DNA from 4 places in the Bradyrhizobium xenonodulans genome. Region 1 is predicted to be linked to each of the others. Evidence: predicted binding sites of a transcription regulator. Region 1 holds the regulator's gene; each other region holds the start of a gene.
The links. The regulator LexA, encoded in region 1, represses DNA repair genes until DNA is damaged. The targets are predictions, from matches to a motif close to TGTTCNNNNTGTGTTCNG.
Positions count from the first base shown of each region.

Region 2: the regulator LexA is predicted to act here: its motif matches at 3,788-3,805, upstream of I3J27_RS11490 (putative DNA modification/repair radical SAM protein).
Region 3: the regulator LexA is predicted to act here: its motif matches at 2,076-2,093, upstream of I3J27_RS00865 (YifB family Mg chelatase-like AAA ATPase).
Region 4: the regulator LexA is predicted to act here: its motif matches at 3,123-3,140, upstream of I3J27_RS19910 (single-stranded DNA-binding protein).

Region 1 covers NZ_CP089391.1:4,353,539-4,359,405, reverse strand. The annotation lists gene I3J27_RS20510 (ComEC/Rec2 family competence protein) at 1-1,153, shown strand, start outside; gene I3J27_RS20505 (GAF domain-containing protein) at 1,160-2,104, opposite strand; gene I3J27_RS20500 (hypothetical protein) at 2,326-2,760, opposite strand; gene I3J27_RS20495 (hypothetical protein) at 2,951-3,151, opposite strand; gene lexA (transcriptional repressor LexA) at 3,433-4,134, opposite strand; gene I3J27_RS20485 (molybdopterin molybdotransferase MoeA) at 4,311-5,522, opposite strand; gene I3J27_RS20480 (hypothetical protein) at 5,656-5,867, shown strand, end outside.
Region 2 covers NZ_CP089391.1:2,458,603-2,464,469, reverse strand. The annotation lists gene I3J27_RS11505 (error-prone DNA polymerase) at 1-1,451, opposite strand, end outside; gene I3J27_RS11500 (Y-family DNA polymerase) at 1,448-3,037, opposite strand; gene I3J27_RS11495 (ImuA family protein) at 2,934-3,722, opposite strand; gene I3J27_RS11490 (putative DNA modification/repair radical SAM protein) at 3,886-5,121, shown strand; gene I3J27_RS11485 (UdgX family uracil-DNA binding protein) at 5,121-5,867, shown strand, end outside.
Region 3 covers NZ_CP089391.1:180,613-186,479, reverse strand. The annotation lists gene I3J27_RS00870 (hypothetical protein) at 1-357, opposite strand, end outside; gene I3J27_RS00865 (YifB family Mg chelatase-like AAA ATPase) at 479-2,017, opposite strand; gene I3J27_RS00860 (PilZ domain-containing protein) at 2,244-2,489, shown strand; gene I3J27_RS00855 (tetratricopeptide repeat protein) at 2,569-3,342, shown strand; gene I3J27_RS00850 (CpaE/TadZ family protein) at 3,364-4,653, opposite strand; gene I3J27_RS00845 (CpaD family pilus assembly protein) at 4,650-5,384, opposite strand; gene I3J27_RS00840 (type II and III secretion system protein family protein) at 5,437-5,867, opposite strand, start outside.
Region 4 covers NZ_CP089391.1:4,232,299-4,238,165, forward strand. The annotation lists gene gyrA (DNA gyrase subunit A) at 1-1,229, opposite strand, end outside; gene I3J27_RS19900 (DUF2306 domain-containing protein) at 1,397-1,795, opposite strand; gene I3J27_RS19905 (low molecular weight protein tyrosine phosphatase family protein) at 2,113-2,463, shown strand; gene I3J27_RS19910 (single-stranded DNA-binding protein) at 2,460-2,957, opposite strand; gene I3J27_RS19915 (outer membrane protein) at 3,422-4,183, shown strand; gene I3J27_RS19920 (outer membrane protein) at 4,419-5,108, shown strand; gene uvrA (excinuclease ABC subunit UvrA) at 5,388-5,867, shown strand, end outside.

The DNA of each region.
Region 1 (5,867 bases):
TCGCCGCGCCATCACGTTCCGCACGCTGGCGGTGGCGGCGCTGATCGTGCTGGCGGTCGCGCCGGAAGCGCTGGTGCACCCGAGCTTCCAGATGTCGTTCGCGGCAACGCTGGGGCTGGTCGCGCTGGTGCAGGTCGGCATGCCGAACCTGTTCGCCTCGCCCGACCATTCCGCGACCGCTCGCATTGCGATGTGGGGCGGCCGCGAGATCGCCATGCTGTTCCTGGCCTCGCTGATCGCGGGGCTTGCGACCACGCCCTATGCCGCCTTCCACTTCCACCGCGTCACGCCGTACGGCGTGCTTGCCAATCTCGGCGCGATGCCGGTGGTCTCGGCGCTGGTGATGCCGGCCGGGCTGCTGGGATTGCTTGCGGCGCTGTTCGGGCTCGACGGCGTGTTCTGGTGGCTGATGGGGATCGGCATCGACTGGATGGTCCTGGTCTCGCGCTGGGTGGCATCGCTGCCGGGTGCGGTCGGCCGCATCCCGGCTTTCGGCATCGCGCCGCTGGTCGTGGCAAGCCTGGGGATCATCGTGATGGGCCTGTTGCGCACGCCGCTGCGCTGGACCGGCGCGCTGGTGCTGCTGGCCGGGATCCTCTGGGGACTGGCGGCGCGTCAGCCCGACATTCTGATCGCCGGTGACGGCCAGAGCGTCGCGGTGCGAGGCAGGGACGGCCAACTACATCTGATCAGGGCCGGCAAGGACAGCTTTCTGCTTAGGGAGTGGCTGGCTGCCGACGCCGATCCGCGCGATGCCGGCAGTCCCTCGCTTGGCGCTGGTGTGTCCTGCGACGAGTCCGGCTGTGTGACGCCGCTCGCCGACGGCCGCCTGGTCGCGCTGGCGTTGCGCATCGATTCATTGGCAGATGATTGCAGCCGGGCCGCGCTGGTGGTGACGGCGCGGCCCGCGCCGCCGGATTGCGCGGCGATGGTGGTCGATCGTCAGCGCCTTGCAGGGCAGGGCGCACTGGCGCTGACGCAGCGCGGCGACGGCTTTGCGGTGCAGGCGGTGAAGCCGAGGGGCACCGACCGCCCGTGGTCGCCGGCCATCGCGCGCGAGAGTGATTTCGGGGCGAGCCTTGCGCCGCCGGCGGCCGCGTCCCGCAATCGGGACGCGACGCCGTCCGAGGCGGACCTGCAAGCCGAGGATTGAGCGGCGCTACAGATACCAGACCAGCATGGCGTCGAGTGCCGTGCTGCCGATGACCGGCAAGGCCACCATCCGGCGGAAGCCGGCTGCGCGGGCCTCGGCGCCCGCGATCGAGCCGTCATGCGCGAGATCCTCGTTGAGCGCGGGCATGCCGGTCGCCCAGGCGCCGCCGATGCTGCCTTCGCCTTTGGCGATGGATTTCGTTGCGTAGAGCGCAGCGAGGTCGGTCTGCGCGCTGCAATCGCCGGCGCGAAAGATCAATGCCGAACGGGCCTCGTTCGGGACCCAGATCTCGAAGCGTCGCGCAATCGGGGTTGCCTGCGCCGAGAGGAATGTGAGGACAAAGGTCTGGTTGGTGCCGGTCCGATAGGGCACGCCGACGCCGAGATTGATCCCGACCTTGGCGGCGTCCTCCCAGCGCAGGAAGCTCCTGGCGTCGTGCAAATCCTTGATAATGAGCGGCATGCCGGCCTTCCAGGTGCGTCCGGGCAGGCCAAAGCCGCGCGGAAATCTGGTGTGGCGGGAGTTGAATTCGAACATGTCGGCAGTGCCGTAATAACCGTCGACGAGCCCCATCTCGTGGGAGATGTCGGCATCGTTGTGCCAGAGCTCGATCGCGCCGACATGCGCCTCGTCGTCACCGCAGAACAGCACCATGACGGCTTGGAGGAATTCGCCTGCAAACACCGGCACCGCCACGCCGCAGGTCAGGCCGGCCGCGAGGGCCTGGTCGGTTCGCTTGAAATAGGAGTTGGCGAATTTTGTGAGGATCACGGGATGGCCGCTGGCCCAGGCCTTGCCGGGAAGGCCTTCGTCATATCCGAAGCGCAAGGTTTCGCTGACGGACCTGAAGGCGGAGAGGCCCTCGTCGCCGTAGAGGCCGCCGCCGAATTCCAGCCGCATCCGCGTCCGGTCGGGTACCCAGAGTTCAACGACGCGAATGAAGGTTTTCATCGAACGTGTCCGCCGCCTCAAGCCGGGAACAGCATCGGCCATCTGGCTGTGGAACGGACGTTCAAAATTCAGGCAGGACAGCGCAAACTTCGTGCGGTGGAAGGTATGGCGAGTTGACCCGCCGGATCGGATTTTTGAAACGCAACCAAACCATCTCGCCGGCCTCGGCCGGCGATGGCGATTTCAATCCTGGCCCCAGCCTGGCGGCGGGGAAGGCCGCGTCACCCGATCGGCAGGCGGGTGATGGTCGGCCGGCTGTCGGCGATGATCTCCGGCTTGTGCTCGCGCTCGCCAACCGGCTGAGTCACGGGCAGTTGCAGGACGGTCGCGCGCTGGCCTTCAACGAGCTGCGTCACCAGCACGTATTTGCCGTCGGGGAATTCGATCGCGTCATGATGGCGATCGGGAATGTGGGGATCGATCTTGCCGAACTTGCCGACGCGCGAGTTGACGGTGCGCGTCCAGATCCAGCGATTGTCGTAGCGGACGTTGTCGGCGAAGGCGAGCTCCGTTCCCGGCAGCAGACAGACCGCGACGGTCGGATCGGCCGCGGAGGCAAAGCCGCGCGTCGAGGTGCCGCGGAAGGTTGTCGTGACGACCGTCTCGCCGACTTCGGCGGGACGCGACGCGACGGCATGCAGGCTGTAGTCACACATCGGGTGCTCCTCATGCAGAGATGGCGACCCGCGTCTCTTCCCGAGGCGCAAGCCTCCATCAGAGTGAAAGTATGAAGGCTCTGCCCGGTTGTAGGCAAATCTGCGGCTCGCCGCGGCAGGCCGCGATCACATTATCTTTCCCGAATCCGTTAGGAACAAAGCCTGCGCCCGTGCATTTCGGTGGCGCGTGTCAACGCCCTGCCGGTGCCGACCAACCGGAGTATTGCCAGCCCGGCTGCGACGGTTGCTCGATCGCATGACGCGCGCTGCGGACCTCCGCGCTGGCTGCCATCTCCTTGCGGACATGGTGACGCGATGGTGCGGCGAAGGCTTGCGACGCTGATGCTGCCATCAGCGCCGCCGCGACTGTACCCACGATGATGTTGCGCATGGTCGTCTCCTCGGTCAGTCAAGGCCGCGAAGCAACGCTTGCTTCGTGCGGCGTGCCGAGGATCTAGCGCCGGAGGAGCGGCCGGATAATCTGCGCGAAACCAGAAAGACTATCCAGCGGGAGCGGACAATCATCCGCTCCAATCGTTGAGGGCGATCGTCGATCGCGCCAAATACCTTCGATACCAAATACCTTCGATACCAAGTACCTTCGATACCAAGTACCTTCGATACCAAGTACCTGCGATAACCAAGTACCTCCAATACGAGGTACCCTCGCCATCAGTACTTCCGGTACAGCCCGATCAGCTTGCCCTGGATCTTCACCCGGTTGGGCGGCAGGATGCGGACCTCATAGGCTGCATTGGCGGGCTCGAGCGCGATCGAGGCGCCGCGGCGGCGGAAGCGCTTCAGGGTCGCTTCCTCGTCGTCGATCAGCGCCACCACGATGTCGCCGGTGTCGGCGCTCTCGTTGCGCTGGATCAGCGCCATGTCGCCGTCGAGGATGCCGGCCTCCACCATGGAATCGCCGCGCACTTCGAGCGCGTAATGCTCGCCCGAGCCGAGCATGTCGGGCGGGACGCTGATGGTGTGGCTGCGGGTCTGCAAGGCCTCGATCGGCGTGCCGGCCGCAATCCGGCCCATGACGGGCACCGCGACAGGGCGCTCGCCCTCGTCGGCGGGCGGGCTGGAGGTCGTCCGCACCTTGCCGAGATTGCCCTCGATGACGCTCGGCGTGAAGCCGCGACGGTTGCCGGCGGCCGCCTGAAGCTCGGGCAGCTTGATCACCTCGATGGCGCGGGCGCGGTTGGGCAGGCGGCGAATGAAGCCGCGCTCCTCGAGCGCGGTGATCAGGCGATGGATGCCCGACTTCGAGCGCAGGTCGAGCGCGTCCTTCATCTCGTCGAAGGAGGGCGGCACGCCGCTTTCCTTCAGCCGTTCGCTGATGAACCGCAGGAGCTCGTATTGTTTGCGCGTTAACATCTCGACCAAAATCCCCCGGTTGATGTCGTTCGATTCCGAGACGATGAATTCAGCGATAAGCCGCTACATCCTCGAAACAAATCATGAACGGACACTATATGTTCGATACATGTTCCGCAACTGCTTAATTTACCGTGAACGCGACAAAGTTCGCGGAACGCACGCGAACGAAGCGTTCAGACGGGCAGTCGCAACACCTCGCAAGGCGTGCCGGCCTCGGCTTTCGGTGCGAATGGTGCGCGCACGAGAAGTGCCTGTGCCGCAGCGAGATTTGCAAGCAGCGAGGAATCCTGGTGATTGACCGGAACAGCAATCAGCGCGCCGTCGTCGCGCATCTCCAGGCGCGCCCGCAGATAATCCTCGCGCTGATCATTGGCGCCGACGTCGCGGCCGAGCACGGCGCGCTCGCGGCGATGATGAATCACTGAGCGACCCGACAGCGCACGAATCAGCGGGACGAGAAACAGGAAACTGCACACGTAGGACGACACCGGATTGCCGGGCAGGCCGATCACGCGCATCGCCCCGAGCTGCCCGTTCATCATCGGCTTGCCCGGCCGCATCGCGATCTTCCAGAACGCCATCGAGATACCTTCGTCCCTCAGCGCCTGCTGCACCAGATCGTGGTCGCCGACCGAGGCGCCGCCGGTCGTGATCAGGATGTCGGCGCCGCTTTCGCGGGCGCGGCGGATGCCGGCCGTGGTGGCCTCCAGCGTGTCGGCGGCAATACCGAGGTCGACGGTATCCGCGCCCTCGCTGCGGGCGAGCGCGTGCAGGGCGTAGCCGTTGGAATAGACGATCTGGCCGTGACCGGGCGTCGAGCCCGGCATCACCAGCTCGTCACCGGTGGCGAGGATCGCGACCTTGGGAAGGCGGTGGACGGCGAGGTGCGGGTGGTTCATGCCCGCGGCGAGGGCGAGGTCGCGCTCGGTGAGACGGCTGCCCTTGCGCAGGAGCACGTCGCCCTCGCGGAAGTCGACGCCGGCGGGCCGGATGTGCCGTCCTGGCACCGCGGCTTCCTTGATCGTGATGCGCTTGGCGTCGACAACCGTGTCCTCCTGGATCACGACCGCGTCGGCGCCATCGGGAACGACGCCGCCAGTGAAGATCCGCACCGCTTCGCCGGTGCCGACCGATCCGGCGAACGGCCGGCCCGCCGCGACTTCGCCGATCACGTTGAGCTGGGAATCGATCTTTGCAGCGTCGGCCGCGCGCACCGCATAGCCGTCCATCGCCGACATCGCCTGCGGCGGCTGCGTGCGCCGCGCCGCGACGTCGCGCGCGAGCACGCGATGGAAGGCCTGGTCGAGAGCTACCATCTCTTCAGGCAGCGGCTCCGCGCCGGCGAGCACCGCGGCGAGCGCGTCGGAAACCGGCATGAGGGCCACGGGTGAAACTCCCACAAATCGAAGGTGTCGTGGTTGAGTTCTAGCCGAGTGGAGGAGCCGAAGCAAAACGGGGCGGGAATCGCTTACCGCGCTACACTTCCCTTTGGCACCCGTTGAGCTTATCTTTGCCTCGATGACAAAACTGCTCGAAAAAGCTCTGCAAGCCGTGCGGCAGCTTCCTGCGGATGGACAGGACGAGGTCGCGCGCGCGATGCTGGCTTTGACCGGCAACGCAGGGGAGCCTGAGGAGATCGATCCCGATCATCTTCCGGCGGTCCTTGAGGGGCTCGCGCAAGCTAATCTCCGGCAGTTTTCATCCGATGCCGAGGTCGAAGCCGCGTTCCG
Region 2 (5,867 bases), 1.9 Mb from region 1:
GTCGCGAGATCGACCGCAAGATTGATCATGGGATTTTTTGGATCGAGCCCGGCCTGCCTGACCTGCATGTCGTTGAGGCCCTTGCCCCAGCTGCCCCACACCGTGTCGGCAAGCGCGGCGGTGACGTCTTCCGTCAGACCCAGCGCCTTGCCGACGTCGCGGATGGCGCTGCGCGGACGATAGTGAATGACGGTGGCGATGATCGCGGCGCGGTGACGGCCGTAGCGGCGATAGACATATTGCATTACCTCCTCGCGCCGCGAGTGCTCGAAATCGACATCGATGTCCGGCGGCTCCAACCGCTCCTTGGAGATGAAGCGCTCGAACAGGAGATCGACCTTGGTCGGATCGACCGAGGTGATGCCGAGCACGTAGCAGACGGCCGAATTCGCCGCCGATCCCCGTCCCTGGCACAGGATGTTCTGGCTGCGTGCGTAGTGGACGATGTCGTGCACGGTGAGGAAATAATGCGCGTATTTCAGCTCGGCGATCAGCGCGAGCTCCTTGTTGAGCGTAGCGCAAAGCTTCTCGTCGATCTTGGTGATGCCGCCGAAATATTTATCGACGCCCGCCCAGGTCAGATCCTCCAGATGCCCCTGCGCGGTTTTGCCCGGCGGCACCGGCTCGTCCGGATACTGGTATTTGAGCTGGTCGAGCGAGAAATCGATCCTGTCCGCAAAGCGCATCGTCTCCGCGATCGCCTCGGGGAAATCCCTGAACAGCCGCGCCATTTCGCGGGGCGACTTCAGAAATCGCTCGGCATTGGCTTCCAGCTTCCGTCCGACCGCCTCGATCGTGGTCTTTTCCCGGATGCAGGTCAGCACGTCCTGAAGCGGACGGCGGCCGGGATGGTGATAGAGCACCTTGTTCGTTGCGAGCAGCGGCACTTTTGCTTTGGCGGCGAGATCGTCGAGCCGCGCCAGGCGGCGGCAGTCGTCGCCGCGATAGATCAGGCTCGCCGCCAGCCACACGCCTTCGGCGCGGCTTGCTTTCAACTGTGAGAGAACATCCAGCGCCTGCGCGGGCTCGAAGCGATGCGGCAGCGTCAGGATCAGGAGCTGGCCCTCGGAAAATTCAAGAAGATCAGAAAAGCTGAGATGGCACTCACCCTTCTCGATCCGCGTGATGTCGTCGCCGCGCTTGCCTCTTGTCAGGAGTTGGCAGAGCCGGCCATAGGCGGCCCGATCACTCGGATAGGCGAAAATATCAGGCGTGCCGTCGCTGAAGACGATGCGCGCACCGATCAAGAGCTTCGGCTTGTGCAGTACCTCTTTATTGTCGAGCTCCTTGTAGGCGCGCACCACGCCGGCCAGCGTGTTGTGATCGGCAATGCCGATCACGGGGATGCCGAGCTTGCTCGCCTGGTGCACATAGGCGCGCGGATCAGATCCCCCGCGGAGGAAGGAGAAGTTCGTGGTGATGCCGAGCTCGGCATAGGCAGGCGTGTTCATGCGAAGAGACCGTGCACATACCAGTTGGGAGGAACGGGCTTGCCGTCGCCGTCGAACACCTCCCCTTCGTAAAGACCGTCGCGAAAGATCCAGAAGCGCAGGCCTTCGGCATCCTCGATGCGGAAGTAATCCCGCGTCAGCTGCTTGCCGTCCTGCCACCATTCCATGGCGATACGCTCGGGCCCTTCCACCCGCACCACCGCATGTTTTGCGCGGCGCCAGGTGAATTGATGCGGCGGACCGTCGGGCACGGTCGCGAACGGGACGGTGACCGGCTCGGGCTTCTCGAACAGCCGCAAGGGACGCAGCGGCGGCTCGCTCTCGGCGCGCGCCGGCCATTCGGCCTGCATGGCGGCTGCGAGATGATGCTGCGCCGGCGCAGCCAGCACCGCGCATTCGGGAATATGGGTATCCTCAGGCAGATGCACGACGACGCGCTTTCCGCCGATGCGCGCGGCGATGCGGTCGATCAGCGCGGCAAGCTCGTCATTGTCGTGGACATGGGCGTCGAGATCGCGCTGCTCCTGCACCACGACCTCCGTGCGGCTTGCCGACAGCCGCACCATATCGAAGCCGAAGCCGGGATCGAGGGGATCGGCGAGCGCGTCGAGGCGCTCGCGGAACAGGCGGTCGATCACGGCGCTTCGCGTCACGGGACGTCCGGTCTCGACCATGATCGCGCGCACCACGCCGTCGGTGCGGAAGAAGGCGGCCTCCAGCCGCCGCGCGCCCTTGCCCTGCTTCTCCATCGACGCGATCAACGTGTCCGCCAGCCGCGACAGCGTCATCGCGATCATTGTGTCGGTCGCGATCGGCTCGGCAAAACGCTTCTCCACGATGTAATCAGGCAGCGGCTTTCGTGGATTGATCGGCGCATCGCCCTGCCCCAGCGCATGCGCGAGCAGCGTGGAGAACCGTGCGCCGAAGCGTGCCGTGATTTCGTGGGCGTTGCGCGATGCGACATCGCCGATGGTTTTCAGGCCGGCGCGGCGCAGACCGGTGGTGATGGCCTCGCCGGCGCCAAGCGCGGACACCGGCAGCCGGTCGATCGCCGCCGCCTCCCCGCCATCGGCAACGATGGTGCCCGTGGCCTGCCGCGTCAGCGTGCGCGCGCAGACCGAAGTGCCGGCGATCGCCGCGCTGACGGCAAATCCCTGTCGGCCGAGCGCCCGGACCAGGGTCTGCAACAGCGCGGCTTCGCCGCCGAACAGATGCGCGCAGCCGGTGATGTCGAGGAACAACCCATGCGGCGGATCGAGCGCCACCAGCGGCGTGAAGCGGTCGCACCAGTCGGCGATGTCGCAAAGCGTCTTGGCATCGGCCACGACATCGGCATCGAACACTTTCAAGTCCGGACACATCGCCCGCGCATTGGCGAGCGGCTGGCCGATATGCAGGCCAAGGCGCTCGGCGGCCTCATCCAGCGCATGGATCACCAGTGCATTGTTGTCCTTGATGACAACAATGTTCGGCTCATTGGCTTTACCCAGCCCGGCGCTGTTGAAGAAACGCTGGATCCGGTCGATGGGCAGGCGCGGCAGCCACAGGCTGAGGATACGTCGACGGTTCACTGAACTGGCACTCATCACATTTCCATTCCATGATCCACCGGCCACATGGGCCATGACGATTGCGCAACAGCTCGGCATCGAAGCGCGGCGCGCCCCAGGCACTCCATGCTGCCCCCGGCGGCGAATGCGCGGCGCGCAGCATCCATCGTGTCTCGGCAGTCGACGGCAGCGGCTGCGCGGCCATTCGCAACAAAAGTCCGGTAACGCCGGACGATTGCGCGGCAAGCGTCAGCTTGCGGCTCGCCACGAGATCGAACTGCCTGGTCTCGCCCCAGAGCTCGAGCACGACCGCGCCCAGCGCATCGCAGGCGAGTGCATCGGCCGAGGTGCGCAGCGCGCTTTCGACATCGGCGGCGCGCACCATCACCACGCGGCGCGGATCGAGGCCGATCTCGGCGAGCCCGCTCATCGACAGCGCGCCGGCTTCAATTTCCGAAAAATCCTGTTGCACCCACAGCAGCGGTTTGCGTGCCGTCACACGGCCCGCAAGTCCGGTGACAAAACCCGTCGCGGCGGTGCCCTGCCGTCCCTCGCAAAACACCTCATGGATTGCCGCGCGCGCGAGCCCGCCCTTCAGCGCGCCATCAACCTCGCTGTGGCCGAGCGCGACGCGATCCTGCTGATGCACGACCTCCGCCGTCTCGATGCGCTCGATCTGGCCGCGCAAGATCGCAAGCGCGCTCATCCGTGCGCCGCTCATGCTCGCCGCTCCTTCAGGGGTGATTGCCGAGGCTCTCAAAAATAAGAACCTGCGGCTGGCTCATTTGTTCATGATATGTTCTAATATAAAGCTAACGGGATCGGGTGAGTCAATCGAATTGGTGCTCATCCGGATTCGTAAGTTGAATCAAAGGGATTCCAGGATGGACGTACAACGCAAGCTGGAAATTCTCGCGGACGCCGCCAAATACGACGCGTCCTGCGCCTCCAGCGGCACCGAGAAGCGGGATTCCAGCGACGGCAAGGGCATGGGCTCGACCGCGCCCGGCATGGGCATCTGCCATTCCTACGCGCCGGACGGACGCTGCATCTCGCTGCTCAAGGTGCTGCTGACCAACGCCTGCAATTACGACTGCCTCTATTGCGTCAACCGCGCCTCCTCCAACGTGCCTCGCGCCCGCTTCACCGTGGACGAGGTGGTCAAGCTCACGCTCGACTTCTACCGGCGCAATTACATCGAGGGACTGTTTCTCTCGTCCGGCATCATTCGCAACCCCGACTACACCATGGAGCAGGTGGTCAGCGTCGCACGCAAGCTGCGCGAGGAGCATCACTTCCGCGGCTACATTCATCTCAAGACCATTCCGGAAGCCGACGACGCGCTGATTGCGGAAGCCGGCAAATATGCCGACCGCCTCTCCATCAACATCGAGATGCCTGAGGAAACGAGCCTGCAGCAATTCGCGCCGGAGAAGGATGTGCGCGCGATCCGCCGCACCATGGGCCGGCTGCGGCTGAAGCTCGACGAGGCCGAGGACAGCCGCAGCGCGAAGACAAAGACAAAACCTCAGCGCTTCGCGCCGGCCGGACAAAGTACGCAGATGATCGTCGGTGCAGATAACGCCTCCGACCACACCATTCTCCACACCAGTGCCAATCTCTATGGCTCGTACAGGCTGAGGCGCGTCTACTATTCCGCGTTCAGCCCGATCCCTGATGCGAGCCGCGCACTGCCTCTGGTACAGCCACCCTTGCTGCGCGAGCACCGGCTCTACCAGGCCGACTGGCTGATGCGGTTCTACGGCTTTGATGTCGGCGAGATCGTCGACGACAGCGCGATGCTGCCGCTCGAGATCGATCCAAAGCTGGCCTGGGCACTGCGCCATCGCGACCGTTTTCCGCTCGACGTCAACCGCGCCAGCCGCGAGGAGCTGTTGCGCGTGCCCGGCTTCGGCACCAAGGCGGTCGAGCGCATCATCGCGACGCGGCGCACCACCACGATCCGCCTCGCCGATCTGGCGCGGCTGCACGTGCCCAAGCACAAGGCGCTGCCGTTCATCGTCCTCAGCGATCACCGGCCCGCGCCGCATCGCCTCGATGCTGTCGGGCTGATCGAGCGGTTCAAGCCGAAGGCAAAGCAACTGGGGCTTGGCTTCTGATGCAGTACATCACCCTCGACACCGAGACCGATTTCGACGCCTGGCGCAAAGCCGCACGCAGCCTCGTGCTTCATCATGTGCAGCCCACCGATGTCACCTGGGCCGTGCAGGGCGGCGAAACCGATCTGTTCGCATCGCCCTCGCCGTCACCGATCCTCGAGGTGAACGATGGCACCTTCAACGTATCGACAAAATTCGTCGAGCTCGCCAAGGCTGCGATCCTGCACCGTGATCCCGAGCGATTTGCGATCCTCTATCGCCTGCTCTGGCGATTGAAAGACAATCACGATCTCATCGAGGTCGCGACCGACCCTGATGTCGCGCAGGTCATTGCGATGGCACGAGCGATCCGTCGCGACGAGCACAAGATGCATGCCTTCGTGCGCTTCCGCGAGATCGGCCGCGAGCGCGCAGCACACTACGTCGCCTGGTTCGAGCCGGAGCATCACATCGTCGAACTCGCCGCACCGTTCTTCGCCAAGCGCTTTGCCGACATGCCCTGGTCGATCCTGACACCCGACCTCTGCGCCCATTGGGACGGCCACGCGCTCTCGTTCACACCGGGCGTCAGCAAGAGCGAGGCACCGGGCGAAGACCGGCTGGAGGAGACATGGCGGCGCTACTACACCAGCATCTTCAATCCGGCGCGCCTGAAGGTGAAGGCGATGCAGGCCGAGATGCCGAAGAAATACTGGAGGAACCTGCCCGAGGCTTCGATCATTAAGCCTTTGATCGAGGATGCCGAG
Region 3 (5,867 bases), 4.1 Mb from region 1:
CGGACCGTCGGTGGAGAGGTAAATGACCGGTCCGCCGTCGACCGGTTGCGCGGCAATGGTGATGAGACGTGTCGCCGGATTTGCCTGGCAGGAGTCGGGTTCAGAGCCGAGGCCGTCGTCGACGACCGCGAAGTCCGCGGCGTCCGGATCGTCGGTGATCTGAACCCGCACCGTGGCCCGCGACAGATCGTCGGTGAAGGCGACATGGACGCCGGCCGTCCAGAACAGGGAGGTCAGCTCGACCGAGGTGTCGCCCAGCGCGATGCAGGGATGCGAGACCGCTCCGACCTCGCTGCGGGCGAACACCGCGGCGGCCAGCAGGGGAACAACCGAGGCCAGGATCTTGAAACGCAACATGACACTCTACTCGCCGGGCCACTTGGGAACTGTCCCCACGAACTCATGTCGGGACTCATGGGCCTTATGGTTTGCAGAGCGTAAAGGAAACTCGTTACCGCCGGGTTGATGCGCGCAATGATCAGGCCAGTTGGCGCACATCCTCCGCGAGTGCGCGATAGGACAGCGCTTCGGCAAGATGCAGACGGCCGATCTTGTCGGCGTTATCCAGGTCGGCGAGTGTGCGCGCCACCCGCAGCACGCGGTGATAGCCGCGCGCCGACAGCCGCATGGTCTCCGCGGCGTCGCGCAGCAGTTTCTGCCCCTGCGCATCCGGCTTGGCGATGTTCTCCAGCACCGAGGCGGGGGCTTCGGCATTGGTGCGGACGTTGGGCAGTCCCGCATCCGCATAGCGCGCGAGCTGGATGTCGCGTGCCGCCGCCACGCGCGCGGCGACCTCCGCAGAGCCTTCGGCCGGCGGCGGCAGGATCAGGTCGGCCGCGGTCACCGCCGGCACTTCGATGCGTAGATCGATGCGATCCATCAGCGGGCCGGAGATGCGCGCCTGGTAGTCGCCGGTGCAGCGATCGATACGGCCGCGCTTGCAGGCATAACCGGGCTCGAACGCGTTGCCGCAGCGGCAGGGATTCATCGCCGCGACGAGCATGAAGCGCGCCGGATAAGTGACGCGGTGATTGGCACGGGACACCGCGACCTCGCCGTTCTCCAGCGGTTGCCGTAGCGAATCCAGCACGCGCGGATCGAACTCCGGCAGCTCGTCGAGAAACAGCACGCCCTGATGCGCGAGCGAGATCTCGCCGGGCTTTGCCCGCATGCCGCCGCCGGTGAGCGCGGCCATGCTGGCTGAGTGATGCGGCGAACGGAACGGACGCCGCGCGGTCAGCGCTCCGCCTTCGATCTCGCCGGCGACGGAGGCAATCATGGAGACTTCGAGCAATTCACCCGGCGACAGCGGCGGCAGGATCGAGGGCAGGCGTGCCGCCAGCATCGACTTGCCGGCGCCGGGTGCACCGATCATCAGGAGATGATGCCCGCCGGCAGCCGCGATCTCCAGCGCGCGCTTGGCGCTCTCCTGGCCCTTGATGTCGCGCAGATCGAGCGTGGAGGCAGCGGCCTCGTGCACGCGCGGCGAGGGCCGCGACAGCACCTGCGTGCCCTTGAAATGATTGGCAATCTGGATCAGCGACTGTGCAGCGATGATCTGGATGTCAGGGCTCGCCCATGCCGCTTCCGAGCCGCAGGAGGCCGGGCAGATCAGACCTTCCTCGCGCACATTGGCGCCGATCGCGGCGGGAAGAACGCCGGCGACAGGCGCGATCGAGCCGTCGAGGCCGAGCTCGCCAAGCACGGTAAAGCCTGTCAGCGCATCCGGCGGGATCGCACCGATTGCGGCCATCAGCCCAAGTGCGATCGGCAGATCGTAATGGCTGCCTTCCTTCGGGAGGTCGGCGGGCGCGAGATTGACGATGATCCGCCGCGCCGGCAGCGCCAGCCCTGAGGCAATCAGCGCCGAGCGGACCCGCTCGCGGGCCTCCGACACCGCCTTGTCCGGCAGGCCGACGATGGCAAAGGCCGGCAGGCCCGGTGCGACCTGCACCTGCACGTCGACCGCGCGGGCCTCGATCCCCTCAAAGGCGACGGTAGAAACCCGCTGAACCATGCTCGAACCAGCCTGCCCTCTTGCACAATCGAGGGTAGCAGAGCTCGATCTTCCCTGCAAGAACAATACGAGAACGAACCTGAAGGCCCGTAAAGCCCTAAGAGGTCGTAAACAGCACGGAGACACTACGCCTCGAATGCGAACGGCTCCGCTCAGCACATCCCAACGAATGTTCGCTACTGCTAGGGTGCGGGATGGGCCGTGATCTAACGGGTGAACAATTCAAATGCTTGCAAATCGCCGGAGAAGCGAACGTCGGGTGTGCAGCCGGCTCGCCAAGATTCACCTTGGCGCGGGCTCGCTGCCGCGGGACTGCACCATCACGGATATCTCGGATGGCGGCGTGAAGGTGGTGGCGGAGTTTCTGGAGGTGCCGCCGCAATTTACCATCATCTTCGCGCCCGACTATTCCCGCCAGTGCCGCCTGCGTTGGCGCATCGGCTGCGAATTCGGTGCCGAGTTCACCGATTGAACCGGACCGGCGCGGCTCCTTAACGGGACTTTAGCGTTAATCGGTAAGCATCTCTGATCAGTCGCCGAGTGATCAGAGTATGTCCAAGCGTTCGTCCGTTGCCTCTTCCCCGGCGAGATATCTGTTCTCCGCGCTTCTGATGCTAGCCCTCGGCGGCTGCCAGACCACGAGCCTGGAGGACGTCACCGGCGCGCTCGGCGGCAAGTCGGAAACGGCTGGCAAGGCCGACCCGAAGCCCGACATGGACGCGCTTCGCGAGCGCTATCGCGCCAAGCCCGGTGATCCCGAGGTCGCTCTCGAATACGGCAAGGCACTGCGCGGGACCGGCCAGCGCGCCCAGGCCGTCGCGGTGATGGAGCAGGCCGTGCTCAACCATCCCAACAACAAGGCGCTGCTCGCCGGCTACGGCCGGGCGCTCGCCGACAGCGGCAATTTCCAGCAGGCTTTCGACGTGTTCGGCCGCGCGCATTCGCCCGAGGATCCGGACTGGCGCATCCTGTCGGCGCAAGGCGCGGCGCTCGACCAGCTCGGCCGCAACGAGGAAGCCCAGCAATATTATGCGAGCGCGCTGAAGATCGTGCCCGAAGAGCCGCAGGTTCTGTCCAATCTCGGCCTGTCCTACATGCTGCAGAACAATCTGCAGCGGGCCGAACAGGTCCTCGGGCGCGCCCATCAGCGTAATCAGAACGACGCGCGGATCCGCGCCAATCTCGCGCTCGTGTTGGGATTGCAGGGCCGCGAAGCCGAGGCTGAAATCCTTGTGAAGGCAGATTTGCCGCCGGACCAGGCCGCGGCCAAGGTCACGGCGCTGCGGCAGTTGCTGGCGAAGAAGCAGCAGCGGGCGGACAAGTAGTCCGCCCTCGCTTCTTGTTTGTTAGGACGCCTTGCGATGCGGGGCTGAGCCGCGACCCGTTCTGCCCTTGAGCTTCTTCAGCAGCGGTCCGAACAATGATCGGCTCGGCTTCTTCACTTCGCCACGCCCGGCGAGGCGGTTCGCCATGTCCTGGAACAGCAGCGTGGTGCGGTGGCTCTTGGAGACCTCCGCAATCATCTGGCCGTTGTTGGCCGCAGTCGAGAACAGCTTCGAGTCGAACGGGATCGCCGCGATCGGCTGGCTTTCCATCGTCTTGGCGAACGACTTGACGTCGATCTCCGCCCGCTTGTGCATGCCGACCTGGTTGATGCAATAGAGCGGCGGCCGGTCGTTGGGCCGCGCCGCCTTCAGCACGCTGAGCATGTTCTTGGTGTTGCGCAGGTTCGCAAGATCCGGCTCGGCCACGATCACGATGTCGTCGGCGTTGACCAGCGCGCGGCGCGTCCAGCCCGACCATTGATGGGGAACGTCGAGCACGATGCAGGGCGTGGTCATGCGCAGCGTGTCGAAGATCGCGTCGAAAGCTTCGGCGCCGAAATCGTAGACGCGGTCAAGGGTGGCAGGCGCAGCAAGCAGGCTGAGGCGCTCGGTGCATTTGGACAGCAGGCGCTCCATTAGCGCCGTGTCGGGGCGGTCCTGCGACAGCACCGCGTTGGCGATGCCCTGCACCGGGTCCTGGTTGTAGTCGAGGCCCGCGGTGCCGAAGGCGAGGTCGAGATCGATCACGACGGAATCGAGCGCGAGGTCGCGCGCGATGGTCCAGGCGACATTGTGTGCGACGGTGGACGCACCGACGCCGCCCTTGGCGCCGACCACCGCGATGACGCGGCCGGTGATGATGGCCTCGGAGGCCGAGAACAGGCTGCAGATCGAGCGGACCACGTCGAGCGTTTCGACCGGTCCGACCACGTAGTCGTTGACGCCGCGGCGCACTAGCTCGCGATAGGGCGCAGTGTCGTTGGGATTGCCGATCACGACCACGCGGGTGCCGGGATCGCAGACGCCGGCGAGGTCGTCGAGGCCCTCGAGAATGTCGCGCGTGCCGTCGGATTCGATCACGATGACGTTCGGCGTCGGCATCGTCTCATAGACTTCGATGGCCGCGGCAAGGCCGCCGTCCTTGGCGGTGAGATGCGCCTTGGCGAGACGGCGATCCTCGCCGGCCGCGGTCACCGCTTTGAGCGTCTGTTCGGTCTCGCAAAAGGCCTGCACCGAGATCCGGGGAACCGGCGCAATGTGTTCCTCGGGGTGTCGCGGATCGTCCGCTTCTTCGTCGTGGATGGCTGTCATCTGCCGGTGTCGCTGAGTTTGGCCTTGTCGGCCTCGGGATAGGTGGTCGCGGTCGTCGAGCCCTTGCGGTAGCGTTCGAAGGCGATGTCGCGCCGGGCGGTGTAGGCGGGTGTCTCGGCCCGCGGCTGCTCGAGGTCGGCGGGGTTGTCGATCATGGCCGCGAGATTGCGCTGGCTGGCGCAGCCCAGATTGAAGTACGGCCGGTTCTCGTTGTAGCCGGGGTCGAGGATGTTCGGACCGACGTCTTCAGGCCACAGCCCGCAGGGACCGGCGACCGCGGCGATCTTGGAATAGCTCAGGCGGATGGTCGGCAGCAGTCCGGGATCCTCGGGGCGATAGGGATGCTGGACGATGGCGCGCGACGGTACGCCGCCGGAGGCGAGCACGGAGCGGATTTCGTGGTAGGTCGCCGCCGCGGCGCGCGAGTTCGCGGTGTCGACCGGCACGTCGACGACGACGGAGCCGGTGCCTTCACCGACCCAGTCCCGGGCGATGCCCGCGACGTCCGCGTGCTGGGCGGCCGAGAGGCCGCCTCGGGCCTTGCCGACGAAGATCACGATCGACTTCTTGGCTTCCTGCACCGCGATCGGGTGACGCTGGCGATAGTCGGTCGGCACCGTCTGGGTGACGATCTCACCGGTCGTGTTGCAAGCGCCGAGCAGGACGGAAAGACCCGTCAGTGCCAGCGCGATCCGCAGGTTGCGACGTCGATCGGCGATCGTCTTCGTCATCGCTTTGTCCCCCTCTTGCCCCGTTTCTTGCACGGTCCCCAAACCGTTCGTTTCAGTCGATGATGAAGCCGAAATCGCCGCGCGTCCCGTCGATCGGGTCGACACGGCGCGCGATGCCGTAGAGGCGATTCATGCGGCCGAGCAGCGCCGACTGCGCGTCCGAGGCCGGCGCGAAGCCGTCGTCGGGCCGCGACAATTCCTTCTGGGCAACCGCGCGCACCACATAGGGCGTCACGATCACCATCAGCTCGGTCTCGTTGTTGACGAAGTCCTGGCTGCGGAACAGCGCGCCGATGATCGGCACCTGGTCGACGCCGGGCAGGCCGTTGATCGCCTGCTTGGTTTTCTGCTGGATCAGGCCGGCCATCGCCATCGAGCCGCCGGAGGGAATTTCCAGCGTGGTCTCGGCGCGGCGGGTCTGGACCGAGGGAATGGTGATCGAGTTGCTCGAGGTCGAGGACACCGCCTGCGTCAGCGTGATCG
Region 4 (5,867 bases), 120 kb from region 1:
GGCGAGGTCCGGATGACGCGGATCATCTCATCGATATTGGCAACCGCGATCGCCAGACCGACCAGGATGTGGGCGCGATCGCGCGCCTTGGCCAGCAGGTACTTGGTGCGCCGCGTGACGACCCGCTCGCGGAAGTCGACGAAGATCGCCAGCAGGTCCTTCAGATGCATGATCCGCGGACGGCCGCTGTCGAGCGCCACCATGTTGACGCCAAAACTCGTCTGCAGCGGCGTGAACCGATACAGCTGGTTCAGCACCACGTCGGGCACGGCATCGCGCTTCAACTCGATGACGACGCGGTAGCCGTCGCGGTCGGATTCGTCGCGCAGATCGCCGATGCCCTCGATCTTCTTTTCCTTCACCAGCTCGGCGATGCGCTCGACCATCGTCGCCTTGTTCACCTGGTAGGGGATCTCGGTGATGATGATCGCCTCGCGCTCCTTGCGGATGGTCTCGATCGCGACCTTGCCGCGCATGACGATCGAGCCGCGGCCGAGGTGATAGGCGGCGCGGATGCCCGCCCGCCCGAGAATGACGCCGCCGGTCGGGAAATCCGGTCCCGGCACGATGTTGATGAGTTCGTCGATGGTGAGCGCCGGATTGTCGATCAACGCGACGCATGCGTCGATGACCTCGCCGAGATTATGCGGCGGGATGTTGGTCGCCATGCCGACCGCGATGCCGCCGGCGCCGTTGACGAGAAGGTTCGGGAACTTGGCCGGCAGGACCGAGGGTTCGGTCTCGTTGTTGTCGTAGTTCGGCTGGAAGTCGACGGTGTCCTTGTCGATATCGGCCAGCAGAGCCAGCGCCGCCTTCGTCAGCCGCGCTTCGGTGTAACGATAGGCGGCCGGGGGATCGCCGTCGACCGAGCCGAAATTGCCCTGGCCGTCGATCAGCGGCACGCGCATCGAGAAGTCCTGCGCCATGCGGACCATGGCGTCGTAGATCGACTGGTCGCCGTGCGGATGATACTTACCGATGACGTCGCCGACCACGCGGGCGGACTTGACGTACTTCTTGTCGGGCGTGTGCCCCTGCTCGTTCATCGAGTACAGGATGCGGCGGTGCACCGGCTTCAGGCCGTCGCGCGCATCGGGCAGCGCGCGCGCCACGATCACGCTCATGGCGTAGTCGAGATACGACTTCTTCATCTCCTCGAAGATGGAGACGGGGCGAATATCCGAGGGTTGCGCCGGCTGGTCGCCGGGCTTGTCGTCGTCGTCAGCCAAGGGGAAATCCGGTGAGGTTTATCTGGGAATCATATAGCGCATCGAGCCCCTGATAACCACCCTCGCAAGGGTCTGTGAAGGGCTTTTTCCGACTGTTTTTCCAGAGACTTACGCATTCCGCGCCGGCACCGGAACCAAGCTCGAAATCGGCCGCCGCAAACAGCCCGTCAGGCCCCGAAAATCACTCGGTGCATGATGCGCCCGGGCACCAGTGTGAACAGCCCCGCCACCACCAGTGCGCCGGCGAACAGCAAGATCATCATCCGCCGGTGATCGGCCACGCGATGGACGTGCGCGCGCCACACCGCGAGCGGCAGCACCACCAGTGTGAAGATCGACAACAGATGGATCGGGCTGAATGGCCCAACCAGGCGGATCTGGTGAATCCAGAACGAGGATGCGGCCACCATGGCCATCAGCGCCACCCAGATCCAGCCGATCGTCCGGTGCGGCAGCGTGCCCTTGGGGGCCGCGAATTGCACGAGTCCCAGCACGAAGGCCGCCATCGCCGCGAAGGCATGCAGCGGGATCGCCGGAGCGGCGTCAAGCAGCGGCGCGAGGCTCATGCGGCCCTCCGGCCGGCAGGAACCGACCATGTGAATAGGATTAACATCAAGTTAATATCATTCACATCGAGCATCGTCAAAGGCTCACGCAAGGGATTAGGCAAGCCCGGAAAAGCTGAGGTTTAGCCGCTAATTGGTAAGAAATCCTGTCGTTTCACGCGAGCAAGCCGATTCCGCGCGGTAGCGTCTGGCGGCCCGGCCGCAGAACGAGATGCCGCAGGGTCCATCGCCTATCGGAAGGTGCGCACGTAGCTGGGGATGTCTGGAACCCGGCGTCGAAAACCACTATTCCCGGGTCGTCGCCCTGGAGCGGTCAAGTGACCAACGTCCTGTTTGTCTGCAGCGCCAACCGCCTCCGCAGCCCAACTGCCGAGCAGATCTTTTCGAGCTGGCCGGGGATCGAGACCGATTCGGCCGGCATCGCGAACGGCGCGGAGGTGTTGTTGTCCTCCGAACAGATCGAATGGGCCGACATCATCTTCGTCATGGAGAAGGCGCACCGTAACAAGCTGAACCGGAAATTCCGCTCCAGCCTGAATGGCAAGCGGGTCATCTGCCTCGACATTCCGGACGACTACGAATTCATGGATCCTGCCTTGGTCCGGATGCTCGAAAGCCGGGTCGGCCGCTTCCTGTCCCGACCCGGGTCGACCGTTTCCAGACCTTAGAACGGGATATCGTCGTCCATGTCGCTGTTGCGGCCACCGCCGCCGGCGGCAACCGGACGACGCGGCGCGCTGCTGACCGGACCCGAGGAGCCGAAATCGCCGCCCGGCTCGTCGCCGAAGCTGCCGCCTCCACCGCCGCCGCCACGACCGTCGAGCATGGTCAGGGTCGAGTTGAAGCCCTGCAGCACGACCTCGGTCGAATACTTCTCGACGCCGCTCTGATCAGTCCATTTGCGGGTCTGGAGCGCGCCCTCGATGTAAACCTTCGCGCCCTTCTTCAGATACTGCTCGGCGACCTTGCAGAGCCCTTCATTGAAGATCACGACGCGATGCCACTCGGTCTTTTCCTTGCGCTCGCCGCTGTTCTTGTCACGCCAGGTCTCGGAGGTGGCGATGCTCAGATTCGCGATCGGCCGCCCGTCCTGGGTGCGGCGGATTTCAGGATCCTTGCCGAGATTTCCAACCAGAATGACCTTGTTGACGCTTCCCGCCATCGCCGCTCTCCACTCCGAATGCCATTGAATCAAGAAGGCCGGTCCGCTCCCCGCGTTCCGCCGCGCCCCTGTTGAGGCGACCCTATACGCTCGCCGGACACTTGCGGGCGCCGATCAGCCCGTCCCCCCTCGGGTTATCCCCACATATAGCATCGACCATCGGTTCGTTCCAGATTTGTTCTTTGTGAATCACGACGCCGAATGTGGGGGGGGCCGATCGGCCAAGGGGCGGCAGAAGGACACGTGCCGGATGGAACCTTTCCATACGCCCGCAAACGAGAAAAACAACTTAACATTCATCAAGTTAGTAACGCCTCCGCAGCCAAGGAAGTGTGGCATTTCGGAGACGGACTCTCCCCATCGATTCGGACTACGCTCGCCTCGGAATTAATTCATTTGGGCGTCGCGTCTAATCAAACCGCTTCGGGGATTTCCAGAAGCGGATGAACCTGGGGAGACTGGCAATGAACAAGATCCTGATCGGTGCAATCGGTGCAGTGGCGTTGGGCCTGTCGGCTCCCGCGAGCGCGGCGGACATGGCCGCGCGTCCCTACACCAAGGCTCCGCCGCCGATGGTTGCCGCGATCTACGATTGGAGCGGCTTCTACATCGGCATCAACGGGGGCTGGGGCTCCAGCCGCAATTGCTGGGACTTCGTGACCCCAGTCACCGGTACGCTGATCGATGACGGCTGCCATAACGCAACGGGCGGCACAGTCGGTGGTCAGGTCGGCTATCGCTGGCAGTCGGCCAATTGGGTGTTTGGCGTGGAAGGCCAGGGCAACTGGGCTGACTTCAGTGGAAGAAACATCAGCCCGACCGCGCCAGGTCAGCAGAACCGTACGCGGGTCGATGCCTTCGGCTTGATTACCGGTCAGATCGGTTATGCCTGGAATAACGTTTTGGTCTACGTAAAGGGCGGCGGCGCCGTGGTGGACGACAGATACGACCTCATCGTCGCGCCGGGCTTTGTGGGTGCTGGCACGATCTTCGGTTCGGCCGACGGAACACGCTGGGGCGGAACGGTCGGCGCGGGGGTCGAATTTGGCTTCGCCCCGAACTGGTCGGTGGGCTTCGAGTACGATCACATCTTCCTCGGCACTCGAAACGTCGACTTCACCCTTGGCGGAGCCTTCGTTCAGACCGAACGCGTCCGTCAGGACGTCGATCTCGCCCTCATCCGGTTGAACTACCGTTGGGGCGGCCCGGCGATCGCCAGGTACTGATCGCAAGCATAGTCTTTTTGTGACGAAAGGCCGGCCTCGTGCCGGCCTTTCTGCTGTCTGTGAGCGAAGGAAACAATCAGTCAGCGATTGTGACGTTTTGTGAATGTTGTGGCTTTTCGGAGACACAACTTGCGGCTTCAATGGTGTAGACCGTCAGCAGTTGGACCACAGCGTCCGATGTCCTTCCAAGCTTAAGGAAGGCAGAAACAGAAACCGGGACTGGGATTAGGTTGAAATGAAAAAGGTTTTGTTGGCTTCGGCCTGTTTGTTCGCACTCGCTGCTCCGGCTTCGGCCGCTGATCTGGCAGCTCGCCCCTACACCAAGGCTCCGGTGGCTGTTGCCTCGGTCTACAACTGGACCGGCTTCTACCTCGGTATCGTCGGCGGCGGCGCCTGGGAAAATTCCTCGACCGACCCGAAGATGAAGGGCGGCTTCGTCGGTGGCACCGCCGGCTACAACTGGCAGACCGGCAATGTCGTGTTCGGCATCGAAGCCGATGGCGCTTGGGCTGACGTCAGCGCCTCGGTCACCGGCCCCGTCATCGTTCCCGGCTTCGGTGTTGCCACCGCCACGCTGAGCTCGAAGACCGATGCAATGGGCACCGTGCGCGGCCGCATCGGCTACGCCGTCAACAACGTCCTGTTCTACGGCACCGGCGGTTACGCCTGGATCGACAACAAGCTCAGCGCCTCCGCGCTCGGCGTGACCATCTCCGACAGCAAGTGGCACTCCGGCTGGACCGTCGGTGCGGGCGTCGAAGCGTTCTTCGCGCCGCAGTGGTCGGTCAAGGGCGAGTACCTCTTCCGCAGCCTCGGCGGCGAGACCTACTTCTCGGGCGCCCTGCCCACCGGCACGCTCGAGTTTCACACCGTGCAGGTCGGCGTGAACTATCACTTCGGGGGCCCGGTGGTCGCGAAGTACTGAGCTTCGCCTCCAACGCCATCCGCGTTACGAAAGGCCGGCCTTGTGCCGGCCTTTTTGTTTGACGGGCACGTTCCCGCACAGTTCCAGATGCCCTGCTCCTGCCAGATGCCGCCAGCGCGCCAACAATCCGTTGACGATTCGCAAGTCCCACTGGAAATCCGTCTCCGTTCTTCCTACGTTCGCTGACAACCCCATCGGCGCCGATCCCGGTTCCGGGCGAAGCGCGCCTTTTACACTGGCGCGATCACGCACCTTTGGGATTGCTTGAGGGCAACTCGGATGGATGAAGTGATCAAGGCGAAGCGCCAACAACAGAACGCGGGATCACACCTGCGCGCAATTACGATCCGTGGCGCGCGCGAGCACAACCTCAAGAACGTCGATGTCGAGATTCCCCGCGACAAGCTCGTGGTGTTCACGGGACTGTCCGGCTCCGGCAAATCCTCGCTCGCCTTCGACACGATTTATGCCGAAGGCCAGCGCCGCTACGTCGAATCGCTGTCGGCCTATGCGCGCCAGTTCCTGGAGATGATGCAGAAGCCCGACGTCGACCAGATCGACGGCCTGTCGCCGGCGATATCGATCGAGCAGAAGACGACCTCGAAGAATCCGCGCTCGACCGTCGGCACCGTCACCGAGATCTACGACTACATGCGCCTGCTCTGGGCGCGCGTCGGCGTGCCCTATTCGCCGGCCACGGGACTGCCGATCGAGAGCCAGACCGTCTCGCAGATGGTCGACCGGGTGCTGGCGCTGCCC